4 regions of the Geobacillus sp. FSL K6-3411 genome follow, and region 2 is predicted to be linked to each of the others. Evidence: riboswitches for the same ligand, from Rfam matches in the RefSeq annotation. Region 2 holds a riboswitch; each other region holds the start of a gene.

Region 1 (8,076 bases), 1.4 Mb from region 2:
GTTCGATCGGTTCTCTTTTCTGATCAAGTACCGTCTGACACCCATGAATTTCTTCTTTCCCTCTGCCGTGTTCCACAAGGGCAGAACGTCGGCTTCGTTGTTCAAAAAAAAACGGGAGCGAAACGCTCCCGTTGATTACTTGTTTTCCGCTGCCGGAATGACAGCGCCTTTGTATTGTTCGGTAATGAAGTCTTGAATTTCTTTCGATTGCAGCACTTCCACCAATGTTTTAATTTCTTTCCGGTTTTCATCGCCTTTGCGCACGGCCACAATGTTGACGTACGGGTTGTCTTTCGGCGATTCGACGGCGATTGGGTCTTTCGCCGGATCCAAGCCGGCATCAAGCGCATAGTTCGCGTTGATCAGCACGGCATCGCCTTCCCCGTTTTGATAAACTTGCGGCAGCAATCCAGCGTCTACATCGGCTTTAAACTTTAATTTTTTCGGGTTTTCCACGATGTCGTTAACCGTCGCTCTCGTTTTGTCGACGCCTTCTTTCAGCTTGATGAGCCCTTTTTCTTGGAGCATCGATAAAATGCGGCCATGGTCGGCAACCGAGTTGCTCATAATGATCGTTGCGCCATTTGGCAGTTCTTCGACGCTTTTATATTTTTTGGAGTACAAGCCGATCGGCTCGATATGGATGCCGCCAACGTTAACGAAATTGTAACCATGTTCTTCCATTTGTGCTTCTAAGTACGGGATATGTTGGAAATAGTTAGCGTCAATATCTTTGTCCGCCAATGCTTTGTTTGGCAAAATGTAGTCTTGGAACGTGATAATTTCCAAGTCTATGCCTTTTTCTTCCAACAGCGGTTTCGCTTGTTCCAAAATTTCCGCATGCGGCACGTTCGACGCACCGACTTTCAGTTTGACCAACTCGCCGCCTTTATCCCCGCCAGCAGCGTTTTCGTCCTTGTTGCCGCCGCACGCTGCTAAAGCGAACACCAAGACGGCAGCCAACAAAGCACCAAGCCATTTTTTCATTTCCTTCTGCCCCCTTTATCGTTTATCAATTTTCGAAGTGACAAAGTCACCGATAAACTGAATGACAAAAACGATGATGAGCACCAACACGGTCGCGACAAACGTCACATCGTTATGACTGCGCTGGAACCCTTCCAAATACGCCAAGTTCCCCAGCCCGCCGGCGCCAACAACGCCAGCCATCGCCGTGTAGCCGACAAGCGACACAGCGGTGACAGTAATCCCGGAGACAAGCGCCGGAAGCGATTCTGGCAACAGGACTTTCCAAATGATCGTCCATGTCGAGGCGCCCATGGCCTTCGCCGCTTCAATGACCCCCTTGTCAATTTCGCGGAGGGCGATTTCGACCATACGGGCATAAAACGGAGCTGCACCAATGATGAGTGCTGGCAGTGCCGCATTCGCCCCAAGCATTGTCCCAACAAGCCATTTAGTAAACGGGATGAGCAAAATAATTAAAATAATGAACGGAATGGAACGAAAAATATTGACGAACGCAGCAATGATCATATTGGCCAACCGGTTTTCCCATAGGTTTCCCTTCGCCGTTAAAAATAAAAGCAGCCCGAGAACAATCCCAATGACGAACGTCGCCGCGACCGCCATCCCGGTCATGTACAACGTCTCGACCGTCGCCGCCCACATCGTCTCCCATTGCACGTTCGGCAGGAGGTTAGCGAGCATCATGAATCACCTCCACCGCCACTTGCTGGCTGCGAATATAGTCAAGCACCCGGGCGATTTCGTCCGCCGCGCCGTCGATGTGCACAAACAGCACACCGTAGGCGCCTTGATGAGTTTGCGAAATTTTCCCTTGCAAAATGTTGATCTCAACCGTAAATTGCCGAACGACTTGCGTGATGAGCGGCTGGCCAGCTGCTTCGCCGACAAATGTCAACTGCGCGATCACCCCGTTCGGGTATTGGCCGAACAAATGGGAAACCGCCTCTTCCGTTTCCTCCGGTTCGATCAGTTGTTGAACGAACCGTTTCGTAATCGGCTGTTGCGGGTTGCGGAAGACGTGCAACACTTCGCCTTGCTCGACGATTTTGCCGCTTTCCATCACCGCCACGCGGTCACAAATTTTACGGATCACATGCATTTCGTGCGTAATCAGCACGATCGTCAGCCCGAGCCGCTTGTTAATATCGACAAGCAAGTCCAAAATCGCATCCGTCGTTTGTGGATCCAATGCCGATGTTGCTTCATCGCAAAGCAACACTTTCGGGTTGTTGGCAAGCGCCCGAGCAATGCCGACCCGCTGTTTTTGTCCGCCGCTTAACTGCGACGGATACGCGTCTTCCCGCCCGGCGAGCCCAACAAGCTGGATGAGCTCATCAACCCGCTTTTGCCGTTCCTCTTTCGGAACGCCGGCGATCTCGAGCGGAAACGCAATATTTTCCCGCACCGTACGCGACCAAAGCAAGTTGAAGTGCTGGAAAATCATCCCGATTTCTTGGCGCGCCTTGCGCAGCTCCCGTCCTTTAATGCGCGCCATATCGCGGCCGGCGACGACCACCTGGCCGCTCGTCGGCTTTTCCAGCCCGTTTAACAGCCGGATGAGCGAACTTTTCCCCGCGCCGCTGTAACCGATAATCCCGAAAATTTCCCCTTCGCGAATATCGAGCGACACATTGTCGACAGCTGTTACCGATCCATTCGCCGCATGATAAATTTTTGTCACTTGTTTAAGTTGAATCACCGTTTCACCTTCCTTCTTCCCAAGGCAACAGAGCGCAAAAAGAAAACCTTTCTGCCCGCAGAGAACAGAAAGGTATTTGTCTACCGTTCCGTCTCTTATCTCTCAAAGCAGGCCGCTTTGTGTGAATTGGCACCTTTTCAGCAGACTCGCTGACGGTTGCCGGGCTTCATTGGGCACATCCCTCCACCTCTCTTGATAAGAGCACAACCATTTGCCTATTCAATTGATTACGAGTGTGATTGTATCATTGTATGTCGAACGGTGTCAACAAAATTTTTTACCCAACATGACGATACGGCTTGGCCAAATGGAGGAGAGATTCAAGCAGCAACATGTGGCGAAAGCTTCCCGACACAGACACTTCTTGCAGCCGGACGAGCTGCTGCAGCTTCAGCTCGCCGCTCAGCAGCGATTCAAGCGCTTTCTTTGAACCGCGCACCGTTAACGTGTGGCGTTCGTCATTTCCTATCTCTGGGGCAGTCGGCTCCTTGCCGATCGCCAACAAAGCAACACCTTCTTCACTCTCAAACCGAACATACAACTGCTCATCCGGCAAAATCGGCAACAAATGACGCAACGTTTGCATCCGTTCCATAAACTGTCCCACTAACTGATGCATTTCCATTGACCATCCCCCCCATTTCCCTTTGTTCCCTTTATTTCCATACGGAGGGGGAGGAATCCTTTACAAAAATCTCGACAGTCATTGTGGCGAACCAACGCTATTTTTGTCATTTCCAAAGAAATATGTCAAATGGCGTCAAAAAAAGGCAGGTAGTCAGCGCGGCAACCGAGCTTGAATTTCCTCATACAAGTACGGAACGGAATGAAACGCATACCATTTGCCCACCATCGTTCCGTCCACAAAAAGAAGCAAGCAAGGAACGCTTTCAATTTTCCAAACGACTGCTTGCTCCGGGATATAATTCACGTCTGTTTCGTAAAACGGCAGCGCCGGAAACAACTCCTCCACCACCGTCAACATTCGTTTCGCCAGCTGGCACGTGCCGCACAGCGGGGTGTACAAATAAAGAGCCATAAGCGGCTGTTCAGTGATTGTCTGTTGTATCTCTGTTCGTTCAATCGGTTTCACTCGCCTCTTCCCTTCATTAACGAGTCGATGCGGACGTCAAAATGGGCGCGCAGCAACACTTGGGCTAAATGCCAACGCGGAGCAGCGGCCACTTCGCGGTACGTCCGGTCAATATAAATGTGTTCCGCTTCCGGAAACATCCGTCGAAATTGCCGGCGCAGCTTTTCTCCTGCTTCATCAGCGTCTGCCAGCACGTACACGTCCTGACCCTCAAGCTCGTCGGCCAGCTCCTCAAGGCGCGAATCACTGATCGTGCCGTTCGTACAAATAATGACGACCGGTTCGTTCAGCACGGCTGACACTTTTTGTTTATCCGATCGCCCTTCTACAATAATCACTTTTTCTGCCCGTCGCATGTCCGACCCACCTAACTTCAAAAAAGGTTACCATATTGTATGCTCTGCGCCAACAAAAAGTTGAAAAAAAGCAACGGCCATCCACCGTTGCCTTTTAACACCAACCCGCCTCCCCGTCGCAATCGACATATTTTTGATCCGGTTCAACGGTAGCGGTCACATCTTTATAGATTTTTCCGTTCTGCTCGGTATACCCGTTTTTCAACTGAACGCCCGCTGCCGGAAGAGGAAGACGTCCGATGAGCTCGCCTTCCTCGTACAAGTCCAGCGAGCGGCCGTTCAGCTTGCCGGTTACCCGATCCGTAATATCGATGCGCGTTGATTGCAGCGCCATCGGGAGCCCCCCTTTTTAATCAAGTTCCGGTATGTATAGGGTGTCTGGATCGGGGGCGAAGATTGCAGGAACGTTTATCCTTCGTTCACCATCGCCGCGTATTGTTCAGCCGTCAACAAGTTGTCGACTTCGCTTAAATCTTTCGGTTCAATAACAATCATCCACGCTTTTTCATACGGCGATTCGTTCACATATTCCGGATTGTCATTTAACGATTCGTTCACTTCGACGATCGTGCCGCTGATCGGCGCATACAGTTCCGAGACGGTTTTCACCGATTCGACGCTACCAAACGGCTCATTCGCCGTAATTTCCGTTCCAACTTCCGGCAGCTCAACAAACACGATGTCGCCAAGCTCTGATTGGGCAAAATCGGTAATGCCGATGCGCACTTTGTCTCCTTCGACGCGCACCCACTCATGCTCTTTTGAATAGCGAAGTTCTTTTGGCGTGTTCATGGAATCCCTCCATTGCGACAAATTATCTCCTTTTTCATCATAACCGATTTTGGACAAAAACTCACCGAGTTCGTCGCATTTTATTAAAATTTTTTATCTTTCTGCCGACAGGCGTCCGGCGAAAAACAAAATTTTTTATCTTTCTGCCGACAGGCGTCCGGCGAAAAACGATTCGTACTCTTGCTCGCGAAACCCGACAACAACCCGTTCGCCGCCCGTTAAAATGGGCCGTTTTACTAGCATCCCGTCCGAAGCAAGCCACTCAAGCATCTCTTCTTCCGATGCGCCGTTAAGCTTGTCCTTTAATCCGAGTTCGCGGTATTTCATCCCGCTTGTGTTAAAAAATTTTTTAAGCGGCAACCCGCTTTGACGGTGCAAGCGTGCGAGCTCCTCTTTCGTCAGCGGCTCATCGACAAGATGCACCGTTTGCACCTCGATCCCGTGCTCATCAAGCCACCGCTTCGCCTTCCGGCACGTCCCGCATTTCGGATACCAATACAACGTCAACGCCATGGCCGTCCCTCCTCTAGAACTGTTAACGGAAACAATTGATCGGTTGTCCCCGTTTTTCCGAACCATTGCTATCTGCTTCTGACAGAAAGAAGTACCAGGACAAACCTGGTACTTCCTATTATCACACAATATACTGTTCCGCTTCAATGAGGGCTGCAGCCGCTTCGCGTTTTTTCGCGATCACGTTGATCGGGGTATGACGCGTCAACCGACGGAGAGCGGCGAGCATCATCCGAAGTGTGTCGCCTTGCTCCACGGCAACGAGCGTTTCTTTCGCATGGGCTTCGATTTCATTGAACGCCTCTTGGCAGAAAATTTGCGTATACAACACTTTTTGCTTGTTTTTCTCTTCCCCGCTCGCTTGAATCGCTTTTTCTGTGCGCAAAAGCGCCGATTCCATCGCATAAATGTTGGAAACGATATCAGCGATATTGACAAGCACTTCTTGTTCTTCCTCGATCCGTTGACCGTATTTTTGCACCGCTAAGCCAGCGACCATCAAAGCGATCTTTTTCGCGTTGCGCACCAAATATTTCTCTTGCTCAAGCACCCCTGAACCCGGTTCCTCGGCCGTCATCATCATGAGCTCTTCTTGCAGCTGTTGCGCTTTTTGGAAGAGCGGCAGCTCGCCTTTCATGGCTTTTTTCAAATACATGCCCGGCACGAGCAGGCGGTTGATTTCGTTCGTCCCTTCAAAAATGCGGTTAATGCGCGAATCGCGATAAGCGCGCTCGATTTCATACTCTTGCATAAAGCCGTAGCCGCCGTGAATTTGTACCCCTTCATCAACAATGTAATCGAGCACTTCAGTGGAGAAAAACTTGTTCAATGAGCATTCGATCGCATATTCAGCGATGGACTTGGCAATTTCTTTGCCGTCCTTCGCTTTTTCCGCATCAAGCAAGCCCATCCGTTCATCGAACAAACCGACCGTGCGGTAGACGGAGCTTTCCGCCGCGTACAGCCGCGCTGCCATCGTCGCGAATTTTTCTTGCGTCAGCGTAAACTTCGAAATCGGTCGCTTGAATTGCTGGCGTTGGTTGGCGTATTTCAGCGTGATTTCAAGCGCCCGTTTCGCCCCGCCGACCGCCCCGAGACCGAGTTTATAGCGGCCGATGTTCAAAATGTTGAAGGCGATGACATGGCCTTTGCCGATTTCACCGAGCACGTTTTCTTTCGGCACCGGCACATCTTGCAAAATGAGCGTCCGTGTTGACGAGCTTTTAATCCCCATTTTCTTTTCTTCCGGACCGGTTGAGACGCCCGGGAAGTCGCGCTCGACGATGAACGCGGTGAAATGCTGGCCGTCCACTTTCGCGTAAACGACAAACACATCAGCGAAGCCGGAGTTGGTGATCCATTGTTTTTCACCGTTTAAAATGTAATGCGTCCCTTCGGCGTTCAATTTCGCCGTCGTTTTTGCTCCAAGCGCGTCGGAACCGGAGCCCGGTTCGGTTAAAGCGTAAGCGGCAATCTTTTCTCCAGTCGCTAAATACGGCAAATATTTTTGTTTTTGTTCTTCCGTACCGAACAAGACAATCGGCAGCGATCCGATGCCGACGTGTGCCCCGTGCGAAATGGCGAAACCGCCGGCCGGCGCCATATGTTCGGCAATGATGGCAGAGCTCACTTTGTCCAGTCCTAACCCACCGTACTCCTCCGGGATATCGGCGCTTAACAGCCCAAGTTCGCCCGCCTTGCGAAGCAGTTTCACCGAGCGGTCAAACTCATGGTTTTCGAGATGCTCGAGCTGCGGAAGCACTTCGTTGTTGACGTACTCTTCCGTTGTCTTGGCGATCATTTGATGCTCATCGGTGAAATCTTCCGGCGTAAACACACGCTCCGCCGGAATGTCCTCAATTAAAAAGCTGCCGCCTTGAATCGCATTTTCGACCGTTTTTGCCATTGTTTCTTTTCCTCCCCCAAATATCGTGTGATTGCCCGGGCGGCAGCGCCGCCCGCTTCATTTTCTATTGACTTCACATCACAGCAGTTCAAAGACGCCTGCGGCTCCCATGCCGCCGCCAATGCACATCGTAACAATGCCGAACTGGACGTTGCGGCGCCGCATTTCGTAAAGCAACGACAAGGTCAACTTCGCGCCAGTGCAGCCGAGCGGATGGCCAAGCGCGATCGCCCCGCCGTTGACGTTGACGATCTCTTCATCGAGACCAAGCTCGCGAATGACTTGGACCGATTGAGACGCGAATGCTTCGTTTAACTCGATCAGGCCGATATCGGACAGCTCAAGACCGGCCAGTTTCAACGCTTTCGGCACAGCCGCGACCGGACCGATCCCCATCACTTCCGGCGGCACGCCGGCGACGGCGAACGAACGAAACTTGCCAAGCGGCTTCAAGCCGAGCGATTCTGCTTTTTCGCGATCCATGACCATCACCGCCGCGGCCCCGTCGCTCATTTGCGACGCGTTTCCTGCCGTGACCGTGCCATTGACGGCAAACGCCGGGCGCAGTTTCGCGAGCGTCTCCATGTTCGTGTCCGGGCGCACCCCTTCATCTTGCGTAAAGACCACTTTCTCTTCAACGAGTTTGTTGTTTTCTACTTTGCGCACCGTCACTTCTACTGGTACGATTTCCTCATCAAATTTCCCCTCGGCCAGCGCTTTCGCCGCC
Region 2 (8,076 bases):
GATCTTTTGTTGTTCCAATGGCGATGTTCATTATACCGTTTCCTTTCCTCCAACGACAAATGTGTCATACACGGTCCATGATCCGTTTTCGAGCTGGTAAAGGAGATGGAAGCGGTCGATCGTCTCTTCAAAATGTACGTGTTGCAGCTTCACTTGGCTGTAGACATCGGCGTATTCCGCCCCCGGTAAATCACGGCCGATCGTAATGTGCGGCACGAATGCAAATTCTGGCTTGCCGGCGAACAGGCCACTGTGCAGCTGTTCATGGAGGTGCTTAAGCACGTCGTTTTGCTCCACTTTCAAATAAATGATGTTGCTCGTCGGGTAAAACGAGCTGAATTTTGTCACTTTGATGGGGATTGGAGGAGTTTCCGCTGCGATACGGTGCAATTCTTTCGTCATCTCTTTCAATTGCCCCTCATTCGCTTCAAACGGATATTTTAACGTGATGTGCGGCGGAATAAGAGCGTAATGGCTGTCATACCGTTTTCGGTAAGAGTTGGCAAAATCTTGAATGCATTTTGATGGAAATAATACAATGCCGTACTTCATCCCGATTTCCCTCCTTAGATGGTTGTTTTTCTATTGTTTACAGCGACAAAATAGCGGATACAGCTCTCGGTAAGTCAGGCTGCCAATACGTCCACGCATGACCGCCGGCAAACTCATGGTACGTATAGGCGAATTGTTTTTCCATAAACAAGTCTCGCGCCATCCGATTTGGTGTAATAAAGTCGCGCACATGGCCGTCCGTTGTTTTCACGGCTGTTTCTTCCGTGCCGACGGAATGGTAAATCGAAAGAAGTGACGGATCACGGAATGCGCGGATACGCGCCAGCACTGAGTCATCGATATAAGGGGACTGCATGGCGATGTTTCCAAATGTATGCGGATACAACAATCCAGCTAGCAACGAGATCGTTCCACCGAGCGAATCGCCGATCAGCGCCCGGCCTTTGCCCATTTGATAGGTCGGTAGCTCATGGTCCAAAAACGGAACGAGTTCATGAGCTAAAAAACGAATGTACGCTTCGTGTTTTTGCCCCGCTGGGTGATATTTCTCGTAGCGGTCGTTCACATTCCGATATGGGATGCCGACGACGATCGTCCGGTCGATCGTTCCTTCCTCCATGAGCGTTTCGATGACGCGTTTCACTTTTCCATACATAAAATAATCTTTGCCGTCTTGAGCGATTAGTAAAGAATATTTGTGAAGCGGAGAAAAATTGCTTGGCAAATAAACAAGTAGTTCGATTTTCTCTTGAAGTTCTCCGCTGTAAAGCGCATAATCACGCATTATTCCTGCTGCGATTGCCATGACCATCCTCCATGAAAACGGTAAGTTCACCTGTTATTGTAACATATTTGGGCGAAAAGATGTTAATGAAGGGCTCGAATTTTTCATCAATTTGCCGAACATTGCCAATGTCAAAAAAAAAATGACTTGCAAAAACGGCCGGAATGCGTTACATTTTTTTATAAATTAACAAAATTGAATATACGTCCTATTCTTATCAAGAGAAGCGGAGGGAACTGGCCCTGTGAAGCTTCAGCAACCAGCCGGAAATCGGCCAGGTGCTAAATCCAGCGAATTGAGTATTCAATTCGGCAGATAAGAAGAAGCGTGACCATGGATATGGAAAAGTCTTCTTCTTAGAAGACTTTTTTTATTTTCTTTTTTTGGGTGATTGATCCGCTGACTTGTGAGTCGATCCGAAAACGAGGTGCTTGGCTGCCGAGACAAGCAGCGGTACGCTTCAGACACCCTATCCGTCGGAAGGGAATTTTTCGGCAGAAGGAGAGAGATGAGATGAAGAAACTGGAGACATTGTTGGCACAAATTGGCAATCGGAGCGAAACGGTGACGGGGACGGTCAACCCGCCGGTTTATTTTTCCACCGCCTACCGCCATGCCGGCATTGGAGAGTCCACCGGGTTTGACTACATCCGCACCGGCAATCCGACGCGCAAAATCGTCGAAGAGGCGATCGCGAGGCTTGAAGGTGGTGACCAAGGCTATGCGTTCAGTTCCGGCATGGCCGCCATTCAGACAGTGCTCGCCTTGTTTGAGAGCGGAGACGAGTTTCTCGTATCGGCCGACCTTTACGGCGGCACGTACCGACTGTTTGAGCGCGGCTGGCGTAAATACGGCCTCGGATTTCATTACGTTGATTTTGCTGATTTGGATGCCGTGGAAGAAAAAATCACGGAACGGACGAAAGCGATCTTTTTGGAAACTCCAACAAACCCGCTTATGCATGAGACCGATATCCGCGCCGTCTCAGAGCTCGCTAGGCGGTATGGGCTTTTACTGATCGTTGACAACACGTTTTATACGCCAGTGCTTCAACGCCCGATCGAACAAGGGGCTGATATTGTCATCCATAGCGCCACGAAATATTTAGGCGGCCATAACGACGTCTTAGCTGGTCTAGTTGTTGCTAAGGGCGAAGAGCTCTGTCAGCGCTTGGCGGAGTACCATAACGCCATCGGCGCCGTTTTGTCGCCGTTTGATTCATGGCTGTTGATTCGCGGGATGAAAACGTTGGCGCTGCGGATGCGCCAGCATGAAGAAAACGCCAAGCGCATCTGCTCCTTTTTGCGTGAACACGAAGAGGTCACTGATGTGCTATACCCGGGAAGAGGGGGAATGTTGTCGTTCCGGATTGCCGATGAAAAATGGGTGAACGGTTTTTTGCGATGTTTGCGTCTCATTACGTTCGCGGAAAGCCTAGGCGGGGTCGAAAGCTTTATCACGTATCCGGCGACGCAGACGCACGCTGATATTCCGGAAGAAATCCGCATCCAAAACGGTGTTTGCAACCGTCTGCTCCGTTTCTCGGTCGGTATCGAGCATGCCGACGATTTGATCGCTGATTTAGCGCAGGCATTGAAAAACATGAAAGAGGTGTGAGCGATGGAACGGGAATGGTCGTTTTCGACGAAATTGCTCCATAACAAATGGAAAGTCGATCGACATACAGGGGCGGTGAGCGTGCCGATCCAGCATGCATCCACGTTCCATCAGTTCGATTTCGACTCATTCGGCAAATACGACTACAGCCGCTCCGGCAATCCGACGCGCGAGGCGCTTGAAGAAACGATTGCCGCATTGGAAGGCGGTGTGCGCGGGTTTGCATTTGCTTCTGGCATGGCTGCCATTTCCACAGCATTTTTGCTCCTGTCAAAGGGTGACCATGTGCTCGTGACGGAAGATGTCTACGGCGGCACATACCGGATGATTACCGAGGTGCTTAATCGCTTTGGTATCGAATATACGTTCGTTGACATGACGGACCTTGAAGCAGTGGCGGAAAACATCCGGCCGAACACAAAGGTCATTTATATGGAAACGCCGTCCAATCCGCTCTTAAAAGTGACCGACATTCGCGGTGTCGTCAAGTTGGCGAAAGCGCATGGCTGTTTAACTTTTCTGGACAATACGTTCATGACCCCAGCGTTGCAGCGGCCGTTGGATCTCGGCGTCGATGTTGTGCTTCATAGTGCGACGAAGTTTTTAGCCGGCCATAGCGACGTCGTTGCCGGGTTGGCGGTCGTAAAAGACGAGGAGCTCGGCAAACAGCTATACAAATTGCAAAACGCCTTTGGCGCTGTCCTTGGCGTCCAAGATGCTTGGCTTGTGCTGCGCGGTGTAAAAACACTCCATGTCCGGCTGAAACAGTCGTCTGAATCAGCGGCCGCCCTTGCTGCCTATTTGACGCGCCATCCCAAAGTAGAGGAAGTGTACTATCCAGGATTGTCCCACCACCCGGGCCATGCGATCCAGCGCAATCAAGCGGCTGGGTTCGGCGCTGTGCTGTCGTTCCGCCTGGCGGATGAAGAAGCGGCCCGGACGTTCGTCCGAAACGTTCGCTTACCGGTGTTCGCCGTCAGTCTTGGCGCTGTTGAATCGATTTTATCGTATCCAGCGAAAATGTCACATGCCGCCATGCCGAAAGACGAGCGGCTGCGACGCGGCATTACCGACGGACTGTTGCGGTTGAGCGTCGGGCTTGAGGATCTCAACGATTTGATCGCCGATTTTGAGCAGGCGCTATCATTTGTCAACGAGCGCTCGTCGATTCCGGCGCGATGAAAGAAAGTAAAAAAATGGCTATGCTGTAACAGCATAGCCGTTTTTCATTGTTTGATAAGGTATGTGAGGTTTCGGCGGATGCATACCTTATACTCTTTGTTGTTACAACTCGCGAACAAAGTTAATGGCCGAAAGTTGAATCAAGACCGTTCGTGTTTCCTGCTCATATTCACCTGCTTCGGCTTGCAGTTGAATAATTCCATTCCCAACAGCAGTCAATTTTCCTTCAAACAAGTTGTTATCGGTTGCGACTTGGAGCGTCTCGCCGATCAAGCGGCGGAGCTGCAGTATCAATAGGAGCGAAAAGTTCATCGTTTCCTCCCTCCTTTCAGTCTAATAGGGCGACGGCTTGAATGTTGGTAAACGGAAGGTAGACGAAACGGCCGAGCGCATCTTCAAGCACAACATAATCGATTCGGACTGCCCTGACGGTGCCGGTCACGAGCCCGAAATTGACCGTAATTTCTACCGTTTCACCGATCAAGTCGTTAAGTTCATCGCGAATATCGCCTATTAACGATGTACCGGTATGCAGCGCGTCACAAATCTTCTGCAACAACTCCCTTTCATCTGCTAAAAGAGCACGCTGTTCTTGTCCCTCACCACGCATTCTTTTCAAAATTTGTTCCACATCACCTTTGCGCTCTTGTAACAAAGAATGGATCTGTTCCAATGTCGAATCGTCCAAATCTAGTTTTTCAAGCCATGTACGGATTTTTTTCATCTCTTTTGACGCATGGTGTAAATGTTTAGAGCTCAATGTGTTTTCCTCCTTCCTGTGATTTCGATACGTTAACTACGTATATGCACCGTGCTCTTATTCGACACGGGTACGTATCCACGGAAAAAAGAACGATTTTTTTAGTGGCAGGTATGGGGGAAAGGTCGAATTTTGTTAGGAAAGATGGTAGAGGGGAAAGTAATATTATCCTATTTTTTTACAAATCAACGATCGCCTCTCACCGCTAAGAAGAAAACTGGATATATAGTATAAGAAGAAAACTGGATAGTAGAAGAGGGGATTGATGATGGAATCAAAGCGAAAAAGCGATTTTATTAGCGTCGTCATTCCATGCTATAATGCTTCCCGTTACATTCAAGATTGTCTTGACGGGCTTGCTAGGCAAACATACCAACAGTTTGAGGTCATTATTGTCGATGATGGTTCCACGGATCAAAGCGAAGAAACGGTAAAACAATGGATGGAACAACATTCGCCATTTTTTTCGATCATGTATATTAAGCTACCCCGCAACATTGGCTTTGCCGGGGCGGTAACGGTCGGCTATTTTTCAAGCATCGGAGAGTACATTGCTGTTCATGATGCCGACGATATTTCCCACCCTGAGCGGTTGGAAAAACAGCTTTCCTTTTTGCGCGAGCACCCAAACATCGCCTTAGTCGGCACCAAATACGCTTTCTTTCCCGACGGCCATTTTGAGCGCCAAACCCCCGCTAACTGGCTGGCGTACGGAAGCGACAACATCCGCCGTGTATACGCCCAAGGCAAACATTGCGTTTGCCACGGAACGATTATGTTCCGCGGTGAAGTATTCGACCGGCTCGGCGGGCCGACAAGACGCATTCGAGGTGCGGAAGACTATGAGTTTATCGTCAAGTTTTTAAACGCGAAGCTCGAAATCGATAACTTGCCTGATATCCTTTATTATTACCGCAGCCATCCGAAGCAACGCTCGCGTCAATTTTACGGGAAAAGAGGTTGAGGATGATGCGTGTATTGATGGTGCTAGACGGCCTTGATTTCGGAGGAACAGAAACACACGCCTTAAGTTTGGCAAAAGAAATGGCAGCCCGCGGTATTCACATCGCTGTCGCCGCCCGAAATGGGGCGCTCGCTTCCCGCTTCGAGGCAGTTGGCTGTCCGCTTTACTTCATTGATTTTCCAACGGTGATCAACATTGACGAGCAGCGAAAAGAACAGATCATTGAGCAGCTTGAGGCGGTGATAAAGAAGGAAAACATCTCGATCGTTCACACCCATCAAACCCCATCCGGCATCCTCACTGCCCTTGCAGCGAACCGTTGCGGCGTCCCGGTTGTCTTTACCGCTCATGGCACATACTATCCACTTTCCGAATTGGAAACGATGCTCCGCTTAGCGTCAGCTGCTATCGCTGTCAGCCCACCTGTCGAGCGCCATATCCGCCCGATGATCGTGAAGCGGTTTCTCATTCCGAACGGCATTGACACGAACGAGTTCGCACCGCTTGGCCGTCAGGGACGGCAGGCGCTCGGCATCCCAGACGATGCCCTTGTCATCGTCTACAGTAGCCGGCTCGCCTGGGCAAAAGCGCGCATTTGCTTTATGGTGTTAAAAGCGTGCAAAGATCTCAAACCGCTGTTTCCGAACTTGTACGTCGTTGTTGTCGGAGACGGTCCGCGCTTTTCCGACGCCGAGAACCTTACCCGTCTCATCCACCAAACGTGTCGCGCGACGTTTATTCATCTTGTTGGTGAACAAGGGGACATGGCGCCATACTATTCGCTTGCCGATCTTGTCGTCGGCACTGGGAGAGTCGCCTTAGAAGCAATGGCATGCGGCAAACCGGTGCTTGCCGCCGGCAACCACGGCTACTTCGGCCTCGTCGAACCAAACTCCTATAAGGACGCATGGGAATGCTACTTCGGCGATCATGGCTCACGTCAAGACTGCAGCCGCTACATCCTTTCCCAAGACATGAAACACCTTCTTCGATCCCCCTTATATCTCGAACAGCTCGGCCAGGCCGGGCGGGAGTGGGTCATGCGCCAGTTCAATATTCAAACGTGTGTGGATCAAGTGCTTAACGTCTATGAATCATTGCTGAAAGGGGAAGCGAAACAATGAAAAAAGTGCTGTATATCGGTTGGCTTGGATTTCAAAACATCGGTGATGAACTGTTATGGAACGTCTTCACCGCCTCGGCTCGCCAGTACGCCCCAGGCGTTCAGATCGTTCCGTCAACGCCTAAGGTCAATTGGAAAGACACGAGCCCTTATGACGCCATCGTCCTCGGCGGCGGTTCGCTCTTGCTTCCGGGCTATATGGCCGTTTTGCGTCAAGCGCACGAAGCAGGAAAACCAATCTGGATATGGGGAACCGGCATCGACTGGATCGGCCCGATGGAAACGGACGCCTTGCGCGCGGGTGCCAAGCCAGCACTCAACCATCATTTTTCCGCCAAAGACGCCGAACTCTTTCGCACGGTCCTTGCCTCGGCCGCCTTCGCGGGCATCCGTGGCCCGCTCAGCAAAGCGGCCTTGGACACGTTAGACGCTTGTCCTCCAAACGTCCGTGTCATCGGCGATCCCGGACTGCTTCTATCACCCGCTATGCCCGCTGAGCAGCCAAAGACAGAAAAAACAATCGGCATTAACTGGGGGACGACGTATAACCGCTTGTTCGGGCAAAACGAAGCGCTCGTCGAAGACGCACTCGTCCGCGCCGCCAAAACGTGGATTGACGCTGGTTACCGGATTTACTTGTACATCGTCTGGCCGAGCGATCGCTCCGCCTGCGAGCGGCTGTACAAGAAAATCAATTGCCCGGAGCGCGTCACCTTCGACCGCACGTTATACAACGAACAACAGCTCATCGAGCGGCTCCGCCCATTGACAGCCACCGTCAACTTTAAGCTCCATGCCAACTTGTTGTCCCTTGCTGCTCGCGTTCCGGCCGTCATGCTCGGCTACCGGTTTAAAGTCTTCGATTTCGCCGCCTCGCTCGGCTTCGAACAGTATGTCATTTCCACCGCTAGCCCGCAGCTTGACACGGAATTGGTCAAAACAGTGGCCCTCGCCGAAGAACAGCGCAGCCGCATCATTGAGCAATACGAAGCCGCCCGCCGCCAATACACTCCGCTCTTGCTCGAACCGTTCCAACACGGATTATTTGTTTAGGGGAAGGCGCCTTCCCCTTTTCATTACCTTTTTTCATCATGAACATCGATTTTTTAAAAAAAGTTGTTGACAACCTGTAT
Region 3 (8,076 bases), 500 kb from region 2:
GATTTTAAATAAATCGTTATGGCGACAGGGTGAAACGATTCAAGGGGTCGTTCATATTTATGGTGGAACGGTCGAGCAGACGATCGAGCGGCTCGATGTTGAGCTTGTACAAAAAACGATTGAAAACGGCAAGGAGCGCGATGCGGTCGTAGCTGTCATCCCGGCGGCTGGAGCGTTTGCGATCAAGCCGGGGGAGAAAAAGGAAATCCCGTTTGCTTACACGATCCCAGAGACGTTGCCGATGTCGCGTCCAGGCCGATCATACCGGTTCATCACCCGCCTCGATATCGAGGATGCGGTCGATACGCTCGACTTCGACTACGTGCAAATTTTACCGAAAAAATAGGTTGACAACGCTTACAAACTTGCGCTATCCTAAAGACAAGTTAATCATTTTGTGGCGGAGAAACGGAGACCCACACATGTTTCCTTTGAATAGGGGAAGTGTGTGGGTCTTTGTTTTTTTGCCCAACGTGCAACCTTCCGGAAGGAGCACTGAAGCAGGAAATGGCAGAGGAAATCACGAATGAAAAGGGGGAAGAGACCAAATGTCACCATTTTTAGGAGAACTCGTCGGAACGGCGCTGCTCATCATTTTCGGATCCGGGGTGTGCGCCGGCGTGAACTTAAAGAAATCGTATGCCGCGAATTCCGGTTGGATCGTGATTACGATGGGGTGGGGGCTAGCAGTCGCGATCGCAGCGTATGCCGTCGGCCAATATAGCGGCGCTCATCTCAATCCGGCCTTAACCGTGGCGTTGGCCATAAGCGGCGACTTCCCATGGGACGATGTACTGATGTATGTCATTGCTCAGGTACTTGGGGCGATGATTGGGGCGGCTGTTGTTTATCTCCACTATTGGCCGCATTGGAAAGAAACAGATGATCCTAGTATTAAGCTCGGTGTATTTGCTACTAGTCCGGCCGTGCCGAATGTGTCTGCTAACTTGCTGAGCGAAATGATCGGTACGTTTGTGCTCGTCCTAGGGATTTTAGCCATTGGTGCCAACCGATTCGCCGATGGCCTCAACCCGTTTATTGTCGGCTTTCTCATTATCGCCATCGGCTTGTCGCTCGGCGGTACGACCGGGTATGCCATCAACCCGGCACGTGATTTCGGACCGCGCCTCGCCCACTTTTTGTTGCCGATCCCGGGAAAAGGACCATCAAATTGGTCGTACGCCTGGGTGCCGATTATCGGGCCGCTGCTTGGCGGTGCGCTTGGCAGTCTAGTATATAAAGCGTTGTTTTTAGGAAAGACAAGTGCGGCGCTATGGGGCGTGCTCATTGCCGCGGCGGCGGTGCTGGCTGGAGCTGGCATGATGAAAGGAAAAGGGGCGGGCTCGGCGGTAGCGGATCGCCGTTCAGTTTGATAGGAGGCCCGGTGTTTGCGGCGGTGTCATTGAGCTGAAAAAATCAAGTAGGAGAGGAGAATGTTCATGACAGATCAATATATTTTAGCGATTGACCAAGGCACAACAAGCTCGCGCGCCATTTTGTTCAACCGTGGTGGAGAAATTGTTCATATGGCGCAAAAAGAATTTACGCAATATTTCCCACAGCCCGGCTGGGTTGAGCATAATGCGAACGAAATTTGGGGCTCGGTGCTTGCGGTCATTGCCAGTGTCTTGTCTGAGGCGCAAGTGAAGCCGGAACAAGTGGCGGCGATCGGCATTACGAACCAGCGGGAAACGACCGTTGTCTGGGAAAAAGAGAGCGGCAATCCGATTTACAACGCCATCGTTTGGCAATCGCGGCAAACGGCTGATATTTGCGACGAGTTGAAAGCGAAAGGGTATGATCCGCTGTTTCGCGAAAAAACGGGGCTGCTCATTGACGCTTATTTTTCGGGAACGAAAGTGAAATGGATTTTAGATCATGTCGACGGAGCGCGTGAACGGGCGGAGCGCGGCGAGCTGCTGTTTGGCACGATCGACACGTGGCTTATTTGGAAGCTGTCCGGCGGCCGCGCTCATGTGACTGATTACTCGAATGCGTCGCGTACATTGATGTTTAACATTCATACGCTTGAATGGGACGATGAGTTGCTTGCAATTTTAAACGTGCCAAAGGCGATGCTCCCTGAGGTGCGGCCGTCCTCGGAAGTATATGCGAAAACCGTTCCGCATCATTTCTTCGGCGTGGAAGTGCCGATCGCTGGGGCGGCGGGTGACCAGCAGGCAGCCTTGTTCGGACAGGCGTGCTTTGCTGAAGGGATGGCGAAGAATACATACGGCACCGGCTGCTTTATGCTCATGAACACCGGAGAAAAAGCGGTGCAGTCAAAACACGGGCTGTTGACAACAATTGCTTGGGGCATCGATGGCAAAGTCGAATATGCGCTTGAAGGCAGCATCTTCGTCGCCGGTTCGGCCATTCAATGGCTGCGCGACGGCTTGCGGATGATCAAAACGGCGGCTGACAGCGAAACGTACGCCGAAAAAGTCGAGTCAACGGACGGGGTGTACGTTGTCCCGGCGTTCGTCGGTCTCGGCACGCCGTATTGGGACAGCGAGGTGCGTGGAGCGGTGTTTGGCCTCACACGTGGCACGACGAAAGAACATTTCATCCGTGCGACATTGGAATCGCTCGCCTACCAGACAAGGGACGTGCTCGCCGCTATGGAAGCGGATGCCGGCTTGCCGCTGACGACATTGCGCGTCGACGGAGGAGCGGTGAAAAACAACTTGCTCATGCAGTTTCAAAGCGATTTGCTCGCTGTGCCGGTCGAGCGGCCGATGATTAGCGAGACGACCGCGCTTGGAGCGGCGTACTTAGCTGGGCTGGCGGTCGGCTATTGGGGCAGTCGTGAAGATATTGCTGCCCAGTGGCAGCTTGAGCGCCGCTTTGAGCCGCAGATGACTGACGATAAGCGAACGGCACTCTATGAAGGCTGGAAAAAAGCAGTGCGGGCGGCGATGATGTTTAAATAACGGGAAGAAAACGGATACCCTTGGCTGAGGGTGTCCGTTTTTTGGTGGTTCAAAACAGGAGCAAAGCTGATGGTAGCGAAGGGCAGGGATGTCAGCGCACGCCCTGACAAGCCTTTACTTGTTCGCAACCCGTCTGGAAAAGAGAAAGACAACCGCTATCTTATTTTATAAAACTATGTGCTAAATATTCAACAACCATAAAAAAGCAACAGCTGGCAAAAACCAAAACAACCTATCATCTCGCTTGCGTTGCAACATCAAGCAGCCAGCGCCTCAAAGTAACTAAAATAGGCAGAAGAAACAAAAAGTTTGCACTTTTGTTTCCCCATGGTAATATAAGAGTAAATTGCATATGTCTTATCAAGAGTGGGCGAGAGAACGGGCTTGATGACCCCACAGCAACCTGCCGCTGGCAAGGTGCTAAAACCCGCAAAGCGAGTTCGCTTTGGATGATAAGAACGGTTCCACCCCTTTTCGCATCATTCCGAGGCGAAAGGGGTTTTTTGATGGATGGGAGGTGAGGAAGAAACAATGGCGGAACGATTTTCGATCCGCGCTTGCATGGCGGCACATTTGCCGGCTGCGGCGTTTGCGGTTCACGTTATGCGTTGCGTGCGGGCGGAACTCATTCAGTTTGATTCACAGGCGGTCGTGCATGTCGACCGTGAGGACGGGTATGTCCATTTGTATGGGGAAGCACAAGGAACGATATTTTCTATCTTGCTAACGAACGCTGAGGTGGATGAATGGAAAGCGGAAGATCCGTATGCCCTTGACCGCTATATATGGATGGAGCTAGGAAAAAAAGAAATTTTGCCTACGCGAATGACACCGTATTTGCGAGCAGTGTTTTCCATTGAGTCCTAAAGAAGAACAACGAATGACCGCAAAAAAATGGGCATATGCCATCATCCAAGTATCGCAGCACCAAAAGCATGTTATCAAAACGCCGTCGGTCTGGAACGGTTAAGATACATACAAACGAGACGCCTGAGACGCCGAAATGAACGTTTTTACAACTTGACGAGTCGGTTATCGGCGAGCTGATTGAAAGGATACAACACAAATTTGCCCGCTGAAGGGAAATGACATCACTTCGCATAAGGCAAGGCATTGAGCAAAAGAAAGAGAGGCTCGTGTCGGTTGGTGGTTCCGTTTGTCCGAGGAAGAGATGACGAGCCGAAAGAAAGCAAGAATCCTCATCGTCTGGGCCGCCTGTTGCCATCGATCTTTGGGCGTTAGGGCATGGCTAACGCCCTTCCATTTTCTTGTCTCGACCGCATGCCGATCGGTGGCATGAGTTTATCAGCTTTGTTTTATACAGGGGGGAGTTGGGCTGAATCAGGAACGATTCCCGGTGAGGGGTCAACTCCTTGTTTGCAACGCGCGTTCGGGTTATTAAACGAAGGGCGGTGTGGACGGAAAGGGACGTTGATGTAAAAAGAGCTCTTTGGGGGTCGTGGTCTTTTCGATCCGATGATATACTAGAAAAAGAGGGGAGGAGATTTAGTGGAAGAAACGATCGTTCACGCCATTCAAGATGACTATCCGGATGAATTTGCTTGGTGCTATGGCTGTGGCCGACTGAATGAACATGGCCACCATTTCCGCACTGGATGGCAGGGAGACAAGACGGTAACCGTATACACTCCGCGCCCAGAACATACGGCCATCCCTGGATTTGTGTACGGTGGACTGATCGCCTCGCTGATCGACTGCCACGGCACCGGCTCAGCAGCGCTTGCGTTGCACCGGAAAAATGGCCATGAGCCGGGCAGTGGGGAAGCGCCGCCGCGCTTTGTCACCGCTTCACTGCATGTCGATTTTCTCAAACCGACGCCGCACGGTGTGCCGCTTGTGGCCATCGGCACGGTGACGGAAATTCATCCGAAAAAATGGCAAGTCGACGCCGAAGTGTTTGCGAACGGCGAATTGTGTGCCCGCGGACAAGTCGTAGCTGTCGTCATGCCAAAAACATTTGTCCGTCCTTAACAGACAGCGAAAAGCGCCGGAGAGCCGCCGTTTTTTGACAGCGCTTTCTTCGGCGCTTTGCAGCTGGAGTTCGACTAAGGACGGCAATGTTGCTTTCGCGTTTAGTTTCTCTATTGGAGAAATCACGTTGTTGTATATTATCAACCTTCTAGCGTCCAAGAACGTTTAGTAGACATTGTTCTTTCATCGTTTGTCCATAATCAGCACCGATGACGTAGCGCTTGCTACCTCTTTGCCGTTTTGCCGTACGGTGGCGGTCACATAGGCGATAGTCCGGCCGAATTTTTCCACTTGTGCCTCGATTTCTGCTTCTCCGGCTTCCATCGGACGATGAAATGTCGTTTGCAAGTTGATTGACGCATGGAGTTGATCATCGCGAAGCAAGGTCGTCACCGCATAAGCCATCATAATGTCTGCCGCCGCTCCGACAAATCCGCCCATGATCACCCCATTGCCGTTAAGCAATGATTCGCTTACCGTCCATACACCTTTCGCATAGCCGTCCCGAGCTTCCGTCAAGTGAACGCCAAGTGTTACGTCGCATGGCGGCGGCGCGCTTTGACCAGTGATCACCTCGTGCAAGTTCGTCAATTGCTTCATCTCTAACACCCTTTCTGTTATGAATCATGGTGGTTGTATTCGCCAAACAGCGACGATTTCCTCTTTTCTCGTTGGGAGGAAGGAGAATGGAAAAGAGAAAGCGAAAAAGTCCAATCGAGGAAAACCGAAAGGAGGAAGAGTGGATGTACCAACCACCAGAGGCGAGCTGCTGGACGGGGCGGGTGGACAGTGTGAGCGATGAACGGGCGTTTCGTCTCCATCAGCGCATTCGCCTATTAGATTTATCGGGGCCATTAACGCCGTTGGAACAAGCAGCGGCTTTTATTGGATTTGTGTGCGACGAAGGAGTGCGCCACAATCAAGGACGCCAAGGAGCGAAAGAGGCGCCAGCCGCCGTGAAAGCAGCGTTGGCGCGGTTGCCATGGCATCTTCCATCAGGAGCGTCGATCTACGATGCAGGCGATATCGTTTGTGCTGACGGACGTCTCGAACAAAGCCAGGCCGAACTCGGAAAAGCCATCGCCCGCCTGTTGCAGAGCGGGGTGGCGCCGGTGGTGATCGGCGGCGGCCATGAGACGGCGTATGGCCATTACTTGGGCGTCCGTGCAGCGCTTGGGCCGAACGCTCGATTGGGCATCATCAATATTGACGCTCATTTCGATTTGCGTCCGTACGACAACGGGCCGACGTCAGGGACGATGTTTCGACAAATATTAGATGAAGATAAACAGGTGGGGTATTGCTGCTTAGGGATTCAGCGGCTTGGGAACACGGCAGCGCTGTTTGCGGACGCGGAGAGGTACGGATGCGAATACATACTCGAAGAACAGCTAACGGCGGGAGCGATCGAGGCGGCTTATGAACGAATTGAACAATTTGCCTTGAGGCATGACAGCATAATATTGACCATTTGCATGGACGCGATCAGTGCGGCTGCAGCGCCAGGAGTGAGCGCGCCGTCGCCGTTTGGACTCTCTCCATCATTGGCACGTGCGCTCATTCGCCGAATCGTTTCCCACCCAAAAACAATCAGTGTGGATCTTTGCGAAGTCAATCCGCTCGTTGATGAAGGCGGAAAAACAGTGGCGTTAGCCGCCGCCTTCTGCATGGAAGCGCTTCTTCATTTTCGACGTTTGCAACCGAGGCGGTGAGAAGATGAAATTGGTCATTGCCGAACGGGATCACAACGAACGGGAGGCGATCCGCTGGCTTGTGTCTGCGTATTCACTGCCGATTGAGCAAGTGTACACGGCGGCCACGGTGGAGGAGATGAGGGCGCTTCTAGAGCGGGAGGCGCCGGAGCTATTGTATGTCGAATTAGATATGATTCCGTATGAACAATGGGGGAAAGCGACGTCTTGCATCCGTTTGTTTTGCCAGCGGGTGATTGCGGTGACCGCCGAGGCGACATTCGCGCGGGCAAAACAAGCCATCGATTTACAATGCGTCGATTTGCTTGTGAAGCCGCTTGAGCCCGCCAAACTGAAACAAGCGTTGAGAACGGCGGCTTCGCTTTCCGCTGGCGGTGAACGCCCCCGTCTTGATGCCCATTTTGACGATTATCGCCCGTTATTTTACGAGGACTTTGCTGATGTCTCCTTCCATGTATGGCTGGTGCAAGCGGAACAGCCTTCCCTATCTGCTGAGGTGGTTCGCTTTTTAACGAGCTATCCGTTTCGCCGGCGTGCGCGCGTATTACCGTTGACTCATATGGCGGTGTGCCTTTTTCCCGAGCTGCCGGGCAATGGAAAGGAAGAAGCATGGAAGATGATGCGCGATTGGGAGGAGGAACATCATGAACCGTTGGCGGTGGTCATCATGCCACCGGATGGTCAGCAATCGGTGCGTATGCGCTATCAAGCTGCCCGCCGGCTGCTCGAGACGACATTTTTTATCGGCTACCAGCAAGTGATTGCTCCAGCGCCTGAATATGAACAGTGGCGTGAGTTGGATCCGTTTTTGACGCCGGAAGAGCAACGACAATGGGTTGAAATGCTTGAGCAGTTTGACCACGAGGCGGTCAAACGATGGTTGCAGAATGAATTTTCCCATTGGACGCCGCCGTTTCCGAGCCCAGAGATGGTACGCACGCGGCTGACGAGTATCTTGGCGCAAATCCGGCGATTCATGAAAACATACCGTCTTGACCACGGCACGATGGAATGTGAGTACATGCGTCTATTTCAAGACATTTTGTACAATCCTGTGCTGTATCGTATCGTCCAAGAATTGATTTTGTTTTTATACCGGCTGCTCCACGAAGCGAGGAGGGCTGAGGAAGGTGCGCGTGTCGACGCCATCGAACGGGGGCTTCGCTATATGGAAACGCATTTTCGCGATCCGTCGCTCACGCTGGAGCGGACCGCGGCAGCAGCCGGACGCAGCCCTGCGTATTTCAGCCATTTGTTGTCGACAAAGCGCGGTGTGACGTTTCGCCAATGGCTGACGAAACGGCGACTCGAGGAGGCAAAGCGGTTGCTTCGACAAACCGACTTGTCTGTGAAAGAAATCGCCGAACAGACTGGGTTTCGGACAGCTCATTATTTGACGCGCGTCTTTAAAGCCGAACTGAACCGGACGCCGACCGCCT
Region 4 (8,076 bases), 120 kb from region 2:
CCAAACCAGCTTGTGTGCAATGGTATAAAAAGACAGAGTTTAGCACTTCGCGCCCGGCTGGCGGCAAGCCGAACGAGACGTTGCTGATGCCGAGCATCGTTAAACAGTCAGGCAGCCGCTCTTTAATGAGACGGATGCCTTCGATCGTTTCTTTTGCTGCACCGATGTACTGCTCATCACCGGTGCCGACTGGAAAAACAAGCGGGTCGAAAATGATGTCTTGCGCCGGAACGCCGTAGCGGTTCACGAGCAAGTCATACGAGCGCAAGGCGATCTCAAGCTTTCGTTCGGCGGTGATGGCCATCCCTTGTTCATCGATCGTCCCGACGACAACGGCAGCGCCGTATTGGTGAAGCAGCGGTGCGATTTTCGCAAACCGCTCTTCGCCGTCTTCGAGGTTGATCGAGTTGATGATCGCTTTCCCTTGCGAATAGGTGAGAGCGCACTCGATGACGCGCTCATCGGTCGAGTCGATGACAAGCGGCACTTTCACTTTTTTGATCACGTGGCGGACGAATTGTTCCATATCGTACCGTTCGTCGCGGTCTGGGTCGGCAAGGCAAATGTCGATGACATGAGCACCGTTTTTTACTTGGGCGCGGGCGATTTCTGCCGCCTCTTCGTACTTGCCTTCGGCGATGAGACGCTTAAATTTGCGCGAGCCGATGACGTTCGTCCGTTCGCCGACAAAGAGCGGGCGCATCGTTTCATCGTACATGAGCGCCTCGATGCCGGAGACAGCGTGTATGTCAAACGAAGACGGGATGACTCGCGGCGGAAGATCGCGCACCGCTTCGGCAATGGCGCGAATATGGTCCGGTGTCGTGCCGCAACAACCGCCGACAATGTTGATCCAGCCTTTTTCAGCAAAACGGCGAATTTTCTCTGCCAACATGTCCGGCGTTTCATGGTAATGCCCTTCTTCGTCCGGCAGACCAGCATTTGGATAGCAGCTGACCGCTGTGTCGGCGAGCGTGGCGAGCGTGCGCAAATGGTCGGTCATAAATTCCGGACCGGTCGCGCAGTTTAAGCCGACAGCGATCGGATTCATATGGCGGATGGAGATGAAAAACGAATCGATCGCCTGCCCGGCAAGCGTCGTGCCCATCGGTTCAATCGTTCCAGAAATCATAAGCGGTACGCGGCGGCCGACGGCTTCAAACGCTTTGGAAATGCCGATGAATCCCGCTTTGACGTTCAGTGTATCTTGGCACGTTTCCAAAAGTAGAAGGTCGACACCGCCTAACAATAGTCCGCGTGCCTGTTCTTCATAGGCGGTAACAAGTTCGTCAAACGTCGCTCCGCCCGTCACTGATAACGTCTTTGTCGTCGGTCCCATCGAGCCGGCGACAAAACGCGGCCAGTCCGGCGTCGAGAACAATTCGGCCGCTTGTTTCGCCAGTTTCGCGGCCTCGATGTTCAGTTCGAGCGCTAAATGCCCAAGGCCGTATTCGTCAAGCACGATGCGTGTCGCCCCGAACGTGTTCGTTTCGATTATGTCGGCGCCAGCTTCCAAGTACGCTTCATGAATATGGCGGATGACATGCGGGGCGGTGAGGGTCAAATATTCGTTGCACCCTTCGTACGCCTCGCCGCCAAAATCAGATGCTGATAGGTTGGCGCTTTGGATCATCGTCCCCATGGCGCCGTCGATGACAAGAATTTTTCGCTGTAGTTGCTGTTCTAAGGTGATGTTAGCCATGAACAACCTTCCTTTCTTTGGCGGCCGCTTCTTTTTCGTGAATGTAGCGGATGAGCTCAACCGTCATGTCATAACGCAAAAACGGCGTAATTAAATAAATGCCGTTAAACAAGTCGAATGCAGCGTCAATAAGCGCTTTGGCGATGGCAATTCCTTCGCGCGTTGCCTCGACTGGGTCGTTGCCGCACGCCGCCATGCGGGCGCGAATCTCATCGGAAAGCGTAATGCCCGGCACTTCATGATGCAAAAAGTCGGCGTTGCGCGCGCTCACAAGCGGCATAATGCCGATGTAGATCGGTGTGTGAAGATGCTTCGTCGCTTCGTACACCTCAACGATTTTCTCTTCTGAATAAACAGGTTGGGTCAAGAAATAATGAGCGCCGCATTGAATTTTTTTCTCCATGCGTTCAACGGCTTTATCTAAATGGCGGACGTTCGGATTGAACGCTGCGCCGATTGAGAAGTTCGTTTTTTGCCCGAGCGGTTTGCCGGAGTACGACAGTCCTTCGTTAAACTGGCTGATTAAGCGGATTAAGTCGAATGATGATAAATCATACACCGATGTTGCTCCAGGAAAGTCACCGATTTTCGATGGGTCGCCGGTAATAGCGAGCACATCGGTAATGCCGAGCGTATGCAACCCCATTAAATGCGACTGCAAGCCGATCAAGTTGCGGTCACGGCACGTAATATGGATGAGTGGACGGACGCCGAGTTGTTCTTTCACGATTGAGCCGACCGCGACGTTGCTGATGCGCGGCGTGGCGAGCGAGTTGTCAGCGAGCGTTAGTGCATCAATGCCGGCATCATGGAGCGCTTTGGCTCCGACGAGAAACTTGTCAATACCTAATTGTTTTGGCGGGTCGAGCTCAACGATCACCGAGCGGCGCGTGCGGGCTAATTCTGAAAGCGGCGTTACTGCCGACGGGTTGTCGGCTTGCACTGATACTGACACGGCACGCCGTTTTACCGTTTTTTTCGTCACGGGTTTCCGGTCTTGAAGCGCCCGAGCCATCGCTTCAATATGTTTTGGCGTCGTGCCGCAGCACCCGCCGATTAAGCGCACCCCTTGGTCACGAAACGCTTTAGCCGTTTCCTCGAAATATTCGGCATTTGTCTCATAGACGAGCCGACCGTCGCGGTAGTCGGGGAGGCTCGCGTTCGGGTACGCCGATAAAAAGGCGCGCGTTGGCAGCGGTACTTCTTCCAGCGACTGAAGCATATGGTAAGGCCCGAGCCGACAGTTCAGCCCGACAACATCGGCGCCAAGCGCTTCTAAGCGTGCGAGGGCATCAGCGAGCGGCGTGCCGTCTTGCAAGACGCCAACTTCATGAAGCGATACGTGGGCGATGATCGGTAAGGTTGTCTCTTTGCGGGCGATGGTGAGCACCGTCTCTAACTCTTCTAAATCGTAATACGTCTCAAGCAGCACGCCGTCCACGCCCTCAGCAAGCAAGACAAACAGCTGCTCGCGGAACGTCCGCTTCACTTCCTCAAGCGGCACAGCGCTTTTGTTCAATGTGCGCAGTCCGCCGATTGTTCCGAGTACGTGCGTCCGCCCGTTCGCCGCTTGCTTGGCGAGCCGCACCGCCGCCCGGTTGATGGACGGCACCTCGTCCTCAAGGCCGTAGCGGGCGAGTTTTACATAGTTGGCGCCGTATGTATTCGTCTGGATGACATCAGCGCCCGCCGCGATATATGCCTCGTGAATATGGACGATTTCTTCTGGTTTTGATAGATTCAATTCTTCAAAACAACGGTCAATACCATGGGAATATAGAAGCGTCCCCATCGCCCCGTCAGCGATCAGCACGCGTTGTTTTAACTCATCAAGCAATCCCACGTTCCGATCCCCCCGTTTCTCCGTAAATAAAAAGAAAAAAGCCTTCTAAGAAGAAGACTTGTCATTCGCTTCTTCTTATCTTCCAGGCTTCCGCCTGTCTGGATTTAGCACCTTGGCCGCGGCCAGGTTGCTGAGGGTTCACCGGGCCAGTCCCTCCCCCTCTCTTGATAAGAATGTTTGTATGAAGTTGTTGGGCAATGTTCTGACTATTACTCTATAATTTAGCGCATTTTCTGAAATTGTTCAATACAGTAAAGAGGGAAAATTGAAAAAAATGAGGCGAAGGGAAGGGGAGTTTGGAGGAGGATCATCGTAATGAAAGGTGTTGCTAACATGTATGAACATCTGTCTATGGAAGAAGTGCAGGATCGCTGAATCTTTGTTTTTTCGCTCGTCATGTTGAATGCTATTTTGACAGTTGTCTTCCTTCGGCGAAAGCACTTAGGAGTGGTTGTTCATTTTCTGTTGCTCTCTGTCGCAGTCGCCTTAGCGTTGAGGGGTATCATGTTTGACTTTATTGATGTGCAGGCATCGGAATCAATCTTCTTTCTGCTTGGCAAGGCGGGAATATCGGTGAAGAGTGGGATGAGGAGTTTGCTAGTTGAAATCGCAAAGCTTTCAAGGCGATATGAACCATGGGAAGCCCGTCATTCCAAGTTGAGGGGGGGGTTCTGTTGCTTTTGTTCTCCCTTATTGATTTTTACTAATGCCCGTCATGATTTTTCCATTGCCCTTTTGTCATTCATATGTTCTAATTAGGAATGATGGAAATGGAAAGGGTAGGGGGTGCAAAGGTGAGCAGACAAGAAATCATCCGCTTTGACCATGTGACAAAAGAATATGATGGGACAGCGGTATTGGATGATGTTAGTTTTGAGATGGAGAGAGGAAAGTTTTATACATTACTTGGGCCGTCGGGATGCGGGAAGACGACGATTTTGCGGCTGATTGCCGGGTTTATTGAGCCAACTGATGGCACCGTTTATTTCCATGGGAAGCCGATGAATGACGTCCCACCAAACAAGCGGCAAGTCAATACAGTGTTTCAAGATTATGCTTTGTTTCCGCATTTGGACGTATTTGAAAATGTCGCCTTTGGCTTGCGCATAAAAAAGATGAAAGAAGCCGACATTCGCCAAAAGGTGAGTGAAGCGCTCCGGTTTGTCAACTTGGAAGGGTATGAGCGCCGGCGCATTCAAGAAATGTCCGGCGGCCAACGTCAGCGCGTTGCGATTGCGCGGGCGATCGTGAATGAGCCGGAAGTGCTGCTTTTGGATGAGCCGCTATCGGCCTTGGATTTGAAGCTGCGCACGGAAATGCAGTACGAGTTGCGGGAGCTGCAGCGCCGATTGGGAATCACGTTTGTGTTCGTCACGCATGATCAAGAGGAAGCATTGGCTATGTCGGATTATATATTCGTTTTGAATAAAGGGAAAATCCAGCAGTTCGGTACACCAAAAGAGATTTACGATGAACCAGTCAATCGGTTTGTCGCCGATTTTATTGGGGAATCGAACATTTTATCGGGGCGCATGATCGAAGATTTTCTTGTCGAGTTTGCCGGACAGCGTTTCGTTTGTGTTGATCATGGTTTTGCGCCTAATGAACCGGTCGACGTTGTCATCCGACCGGAAGATTTGGAACTTGTGGCGCCGAAAGATGGTCAGATCGTCATTCGTGTCGATTCGCTGCTCTTTCGCGGTGTTCATTATGAAATTTGCGGCTACGATGAAAACGGCAACGAATGGCTTGTTCATTCGACAAGAAGAGCAGAAGTGGGGGAAACGGTCGGTCTCCGGTTTGAACCAGAGGCGATTCATGTCATGCAAGTCGAGAGGGAGAAAGGAGACGTAGAATGGAACGGGCATGGCGGAACTGGTATTTGATCCCCTACGTCGTATGGCTTGTTTTGTTTGTTATCGCACCGATCGTGTTTTTAGTGTATGAATCGTTTTTGGATATCGATGGGCAGTGGACGATAGCCAATTATGAAAAAGTGCTGACGCCCATTTATTTGAAAATGATGGCTTATTCATTCTGGTACGCATTTTTAATTACCCTTGTATCATTATTGATCGGTTATCCAACTGCCTATTGGTTGACAAAAACAAAGCATAAACAGCTATGGCTGTTGTTGCTCATTTTGCCGATGTGGGTGAATTTGTTGTTGAAAGTATATGCGTTTTTAGGATTGTTCGGCACGTACGGGTTGGCCAACGCCTTCTTGCAAGCGATCGGCATCGGAGCGCGGCAGCTGTTGTTTACTGATTTCAGCTTTGTGTTCGTCTCGGTGTATATTTTTATTCCGTTTATGGTGCTGCCAATTTTTAATGCGTTAGAAGAATTGCCGCCGACCTTGATTGATGCTGCCCGCGATTTGGGCGCTTCGGCGTGGACAACGTTTCGCCGTGTCGTTTTCCCGCTGACGCTTGGCGGGGTGAAAGCCGGCTGCCAAGCGGTGTTTATCCCCGCGTTGTCGTTGTTTATGATTACGCGTCTTGTTGCGGGCAATCGCGTCATTACGCTTGGTACCGCCATTGAACAGCATTTTCTCGTCACCCAAGATTGGGGGATGGGGGCAACGATTGCCGTTGTGTTAATGATCGCGATGGCGATCATTGTCTTCTTGACAGGAAGCGGAAGGAAAGAGGGAAGTCGATGAAACGTACACATCGGTGGGGGCGCTTATATTTGCTGGTTGTGTTTGCTATTATGTACACGCCGATTGGGTACTTGATGTATTATTCGTTCAACAGCGGCGGGACAATGCACGATTTTCAATCATTCACGTTGGAATGGTATCGCGAGGTATTGTCAGATGATCGATTGTTGATCATCGTGCTCAATACGATTGTCGTCGCTTTGTTGTCAGCGGCAGTCGCGACGATTTTGGGCGTCATCGGGGCATTGGCCATTTATTATGTCAAGCGGCAACGGACGAAACATACCCTTCTCGCCCTCAACAACGTGCTGATTGTCAGTCCGGATGTCATTATCGGTGCTTCGTTTTTATTGCTGTTTACGCTGGCTGGCATTAAGCTGGGGTTTACGTCCGTGCTGTTGTCCCATATCGCCTTTAGCGTGCCAATTGTCGTATTGATGGTGTTGCCAAAACTCGAGGAAATGAGTCCGACGTTAATCGATGCGGCGCGCGATTTGGGAGCAGGGCCGTGGCAAGTGCTGTCGGGCGTTGTACTTCCGTTTTTGACGCCGAGCATATGGGCCGGATTTTTTATGGCGCTCACCTATTCGCTTGATGATTTTGCCGTGACATTTTTTGTCACCGGAAACGGCTTCTCGACGTTATCGGTAGAAATTTATTCACGGGCGCGCCAAGGCATTTCCTTATCAATCAATGCGCTGTCGACATTGCTGTTTTTGTTTACGATGTTGCTTGTCGTCGGCTATTACGTGCTCAGCCAAAAAGGCGGGAGAATGTATGGGATAGGGGGGCGGAAGTAGGTGAAACGGCTTGTTCAAGGATTTGCTGCTATATTCATCGCCGCGTTCGCCCTCATGTTCATGACCCAGCAGCTGAACGAAGCGGAAGGATATGGAGGCGACAAGACGGTCAGTGTGTACAACTGGGGCGATTACATCGACCCTGCGCTTATCCGGAAGTTTGAAAAAGAAACCGGCTGGAAAGTGATTTACGAAACGTTCGATTCGAACGAGGCGATGATGGCGAAAATTGCTCAAGGCGGCGCGACGTTTGATGTTGCCGTTCCGTCCGATTACGCCATCAGCAAAATGATTGAGGAAAACTTGCTCTTGCCGCTTGACCATAACAAGCTGCCGAATTTGAAATATATCGAACCGCGGTTTCTCGACTTGTCGTTTGATCCGCATAACCGGTATTCGGTGCCGTATTTTTGGGGGACGGTTGGCATTGTCTACAACCGCGAGATGCTTGGCGGCAAAACGATCACCGACTGGAACGATTTATGGGATCCAAGCTTGCGTAATCAAATTTTGCTTGTCGATGGGGCGCGTGAAGTGATGGGGATGGCATTAAACAGCCTCGGCTATTCGCTCAATGATACGAACAAGCATCATCTGCGAGAGGCAAAACAAAAGCTCGACCGGCTCATGCCGAATGTGAAGGCCATTGTTGGCGACGAAATCAAGCTGCTTCTCGTCAATGAAGAGGCGGCCATCGGTGTCGTCTGGTCGGGCGATGCGGCGGAAATCATTGCCGAAAACGACAAGCTCGATTATGTCGTGCCCGAAGAAGGATCCAACTTATGGTTTGACAATATGGTAATTCCAAAAACGGCGAAAAACATCGAGGGAGCGCACGCGTTTATCAATTTTATGCTTGATCCAAAACATGCGGCACAAAACGCTGAGTATGTCGGCTATTCGACGCCGAATAAAGCGGCGCTTCGCTATTTACCGAAAGACATCGCCAACGACCAGCGTTTTTATCCGGATTTAGATTCGGTCGGACGTTTGGAAGTGTATGAAAACTTAGGAAAGCGCATGCTTGCCTACTACAATGAGCTGTTTTTGGAGTTTAAGATGCATCAAA

What was found. A riboswitch is a leader RNA that binds a small molecule or an ion and turns the genes downstream of it on or off. The one in region 2 is predicted to bind S-adenosylmethionine.
Region 1: another riboswitch for S-adenosylmethionine. It lies ahead of NSQ22_RS15995 (methionine ABC transporter ATP-binding protein); the one in region 2 lies ahead of NSQ22_RS04565 (methionine biosynthesis PLP-dependent protein).
Region 3: another riboswitch for S-adenosylmethionine. It lies ahead of NSQ22_RS07085 (hypothetical protein); the one in region 2 lies ahead of NSQ22_RS04565 (methionine biosynthesis PLP-dependent protein).
Region 4: another riboswitch for S-adenosylmethionine. It lies ahead of NSQ22_RS03925 (bifunctional homocysteine S-methyltransferase/methylenetetrahydrofolate reductase); the one in region 2 lies ahead of NSQ22_RS04565 (methionine biosynthesis PLP-dependent protein).

Annotation. Positions count from the first base shown of each region.
Region 1 is NZ_CP150187.1:3,110,440-3,118,515, forward strand. It holds gene NSQ22_RS15985 (MetQ/NlpA family ABC transporter substrate-binding protein) at 136-987, opposite strand; gene NSQ22_RS15990 (methionine ABC transporter permease) at 1,003-1,671, opposite strand; gene NSQ22_RS15995 (methionine ABC transporter ATP-binding protein) at 1,661-2,689, opposite strand; SAM riboswitch class I at 2,782-2,891, opposite strand; gene NSQ22_RS16000 (hypothetical protein) at 2,967-3,314, opposite strand; gene NSQ22_RS16005 (thioredoxin family protein) at 3,468-3,782, opposite strand; gene NSQ22_RS16010 (toprim domain-containing protein) at 3,779-4,138, opposite strand; gene NSQ22_RS16015 (YusG family protein) at 4,233-4,472, opposite strand; gene gcvH (glycine cleavage system protein GcvH) at 4,547-4,930, opposite strand; gene NSQ22_RS16025 (arsenate reductase family protein) at 5,066-5,443, opposite strand; gene NSQ22_RS16030 (acyl-CoA dehydrogenase family protein) at 5,565-7,349, opposite strand; gene NSQ22_RS16035 (acetyl-CoA C-acetyltransferase) at 7,428-8,076, opposite strand, start outside.
Region 2 is NZ_CP150187.1:888,929-897,004, forward strand. It holds gene NSQ22_RS04550 (GNAT family N-acetyltransferase) at 1-31, opposite strand, end outside; gene NSQ22_RS04555 (YjcG family protein) at 31-552, opposite strand; gene NSQ22_RS04560 (alpha/beta hydrolase-fold protein) at 590-1,318, opposite strand; SAM riboswitch class I at 1,509-1,619, shown strand; gene NSQ22_RS04565 (methionine biosynthesis PLP-dependent protein) at 1,811-2,914, shown strand; gene metC (cystathionine beta-lyase) at 2,918-4,096, shown strand; gene NSQ22_RS04575 (hypothetical protein) at 4,199-4,408, opposite strand; gene NSQ22_RS04580 (hypothetical protein) at 4,425-4,856, opposite strand; gene NSQ22_RS04585 (glycosyltransferase family 2 protein) at 5,122-5,820, shown strand; gene NSQ22_RS04590 (glycosyltransferase family 4 protein) at 5,826-6,944, shown strand; gene NSQ22_RS04595 (polysaccharide pyruvyl transferase family protein) at 6,941-7,996, shown strand.
Region 3 is NZ_CP150187.1:1,386,439-1,394,514, forward strand. It holds gene NSQ22_RS07070 (sporulation protein) at 1-346, shown strand, start outside; gene NSQ22_RS07075 (MIP/aquaporin family protein) at 549-1,373, shown strand; gene glpK (glycerol kinase GlpK) at 1,440-2,933, shown strand; SAM riboswitch class I at 3,288-3,392, shown strand; gene NSQ22_RS07085 (hypothetical protein) at 3,465-3,800, shown strand; gene NSQ22_RS07090 (hypothetical protein) at 4,179-4,373, shown strand; gene NSQ22_RS07095 (PaaI family thioesterase) at 4,443-4,925, shown strand; gene NSQ22_RS07100 (PaaI family thioesterase) at 5,109-5,525, opposite strand; gene hutG (formimidoylglutamase) at 5,669-6,637, shown strand; gene NSQ22_RS07110 (helix-turn-helix domain-containing protein) at 6,642-8,076, shown strand, end outside.
Region 4 is NZ_CP150187.1:772,703-780,778, forward strand. It holds gene metH (methionine synthase) at 1-1,702, opposite strand, end outside; gene NSQ22_RS03925 (bifunctional homocysteine S-methyltransferase/methylenetetrahydrofolate reductase) at 1,695-3,545, opposite strand; SAM riboswitch class I at 3,618-3,719, opposite strand; gene NSQ22_RS03930 (ABC transporter ATP-binding protein) at 4,340-5,431, shown strand; gene NSQ22_RS03935 (ABC transporter permease) at 5,401-6,207, shown strand; gene NSQ22_RS03940 (ABC transporter permease) at 6,204-7,007, shown strand; gene NSQ22_RS03945 (ABC transporter substrate-binding protein) at 7,008-8,076, shown strand, end outside.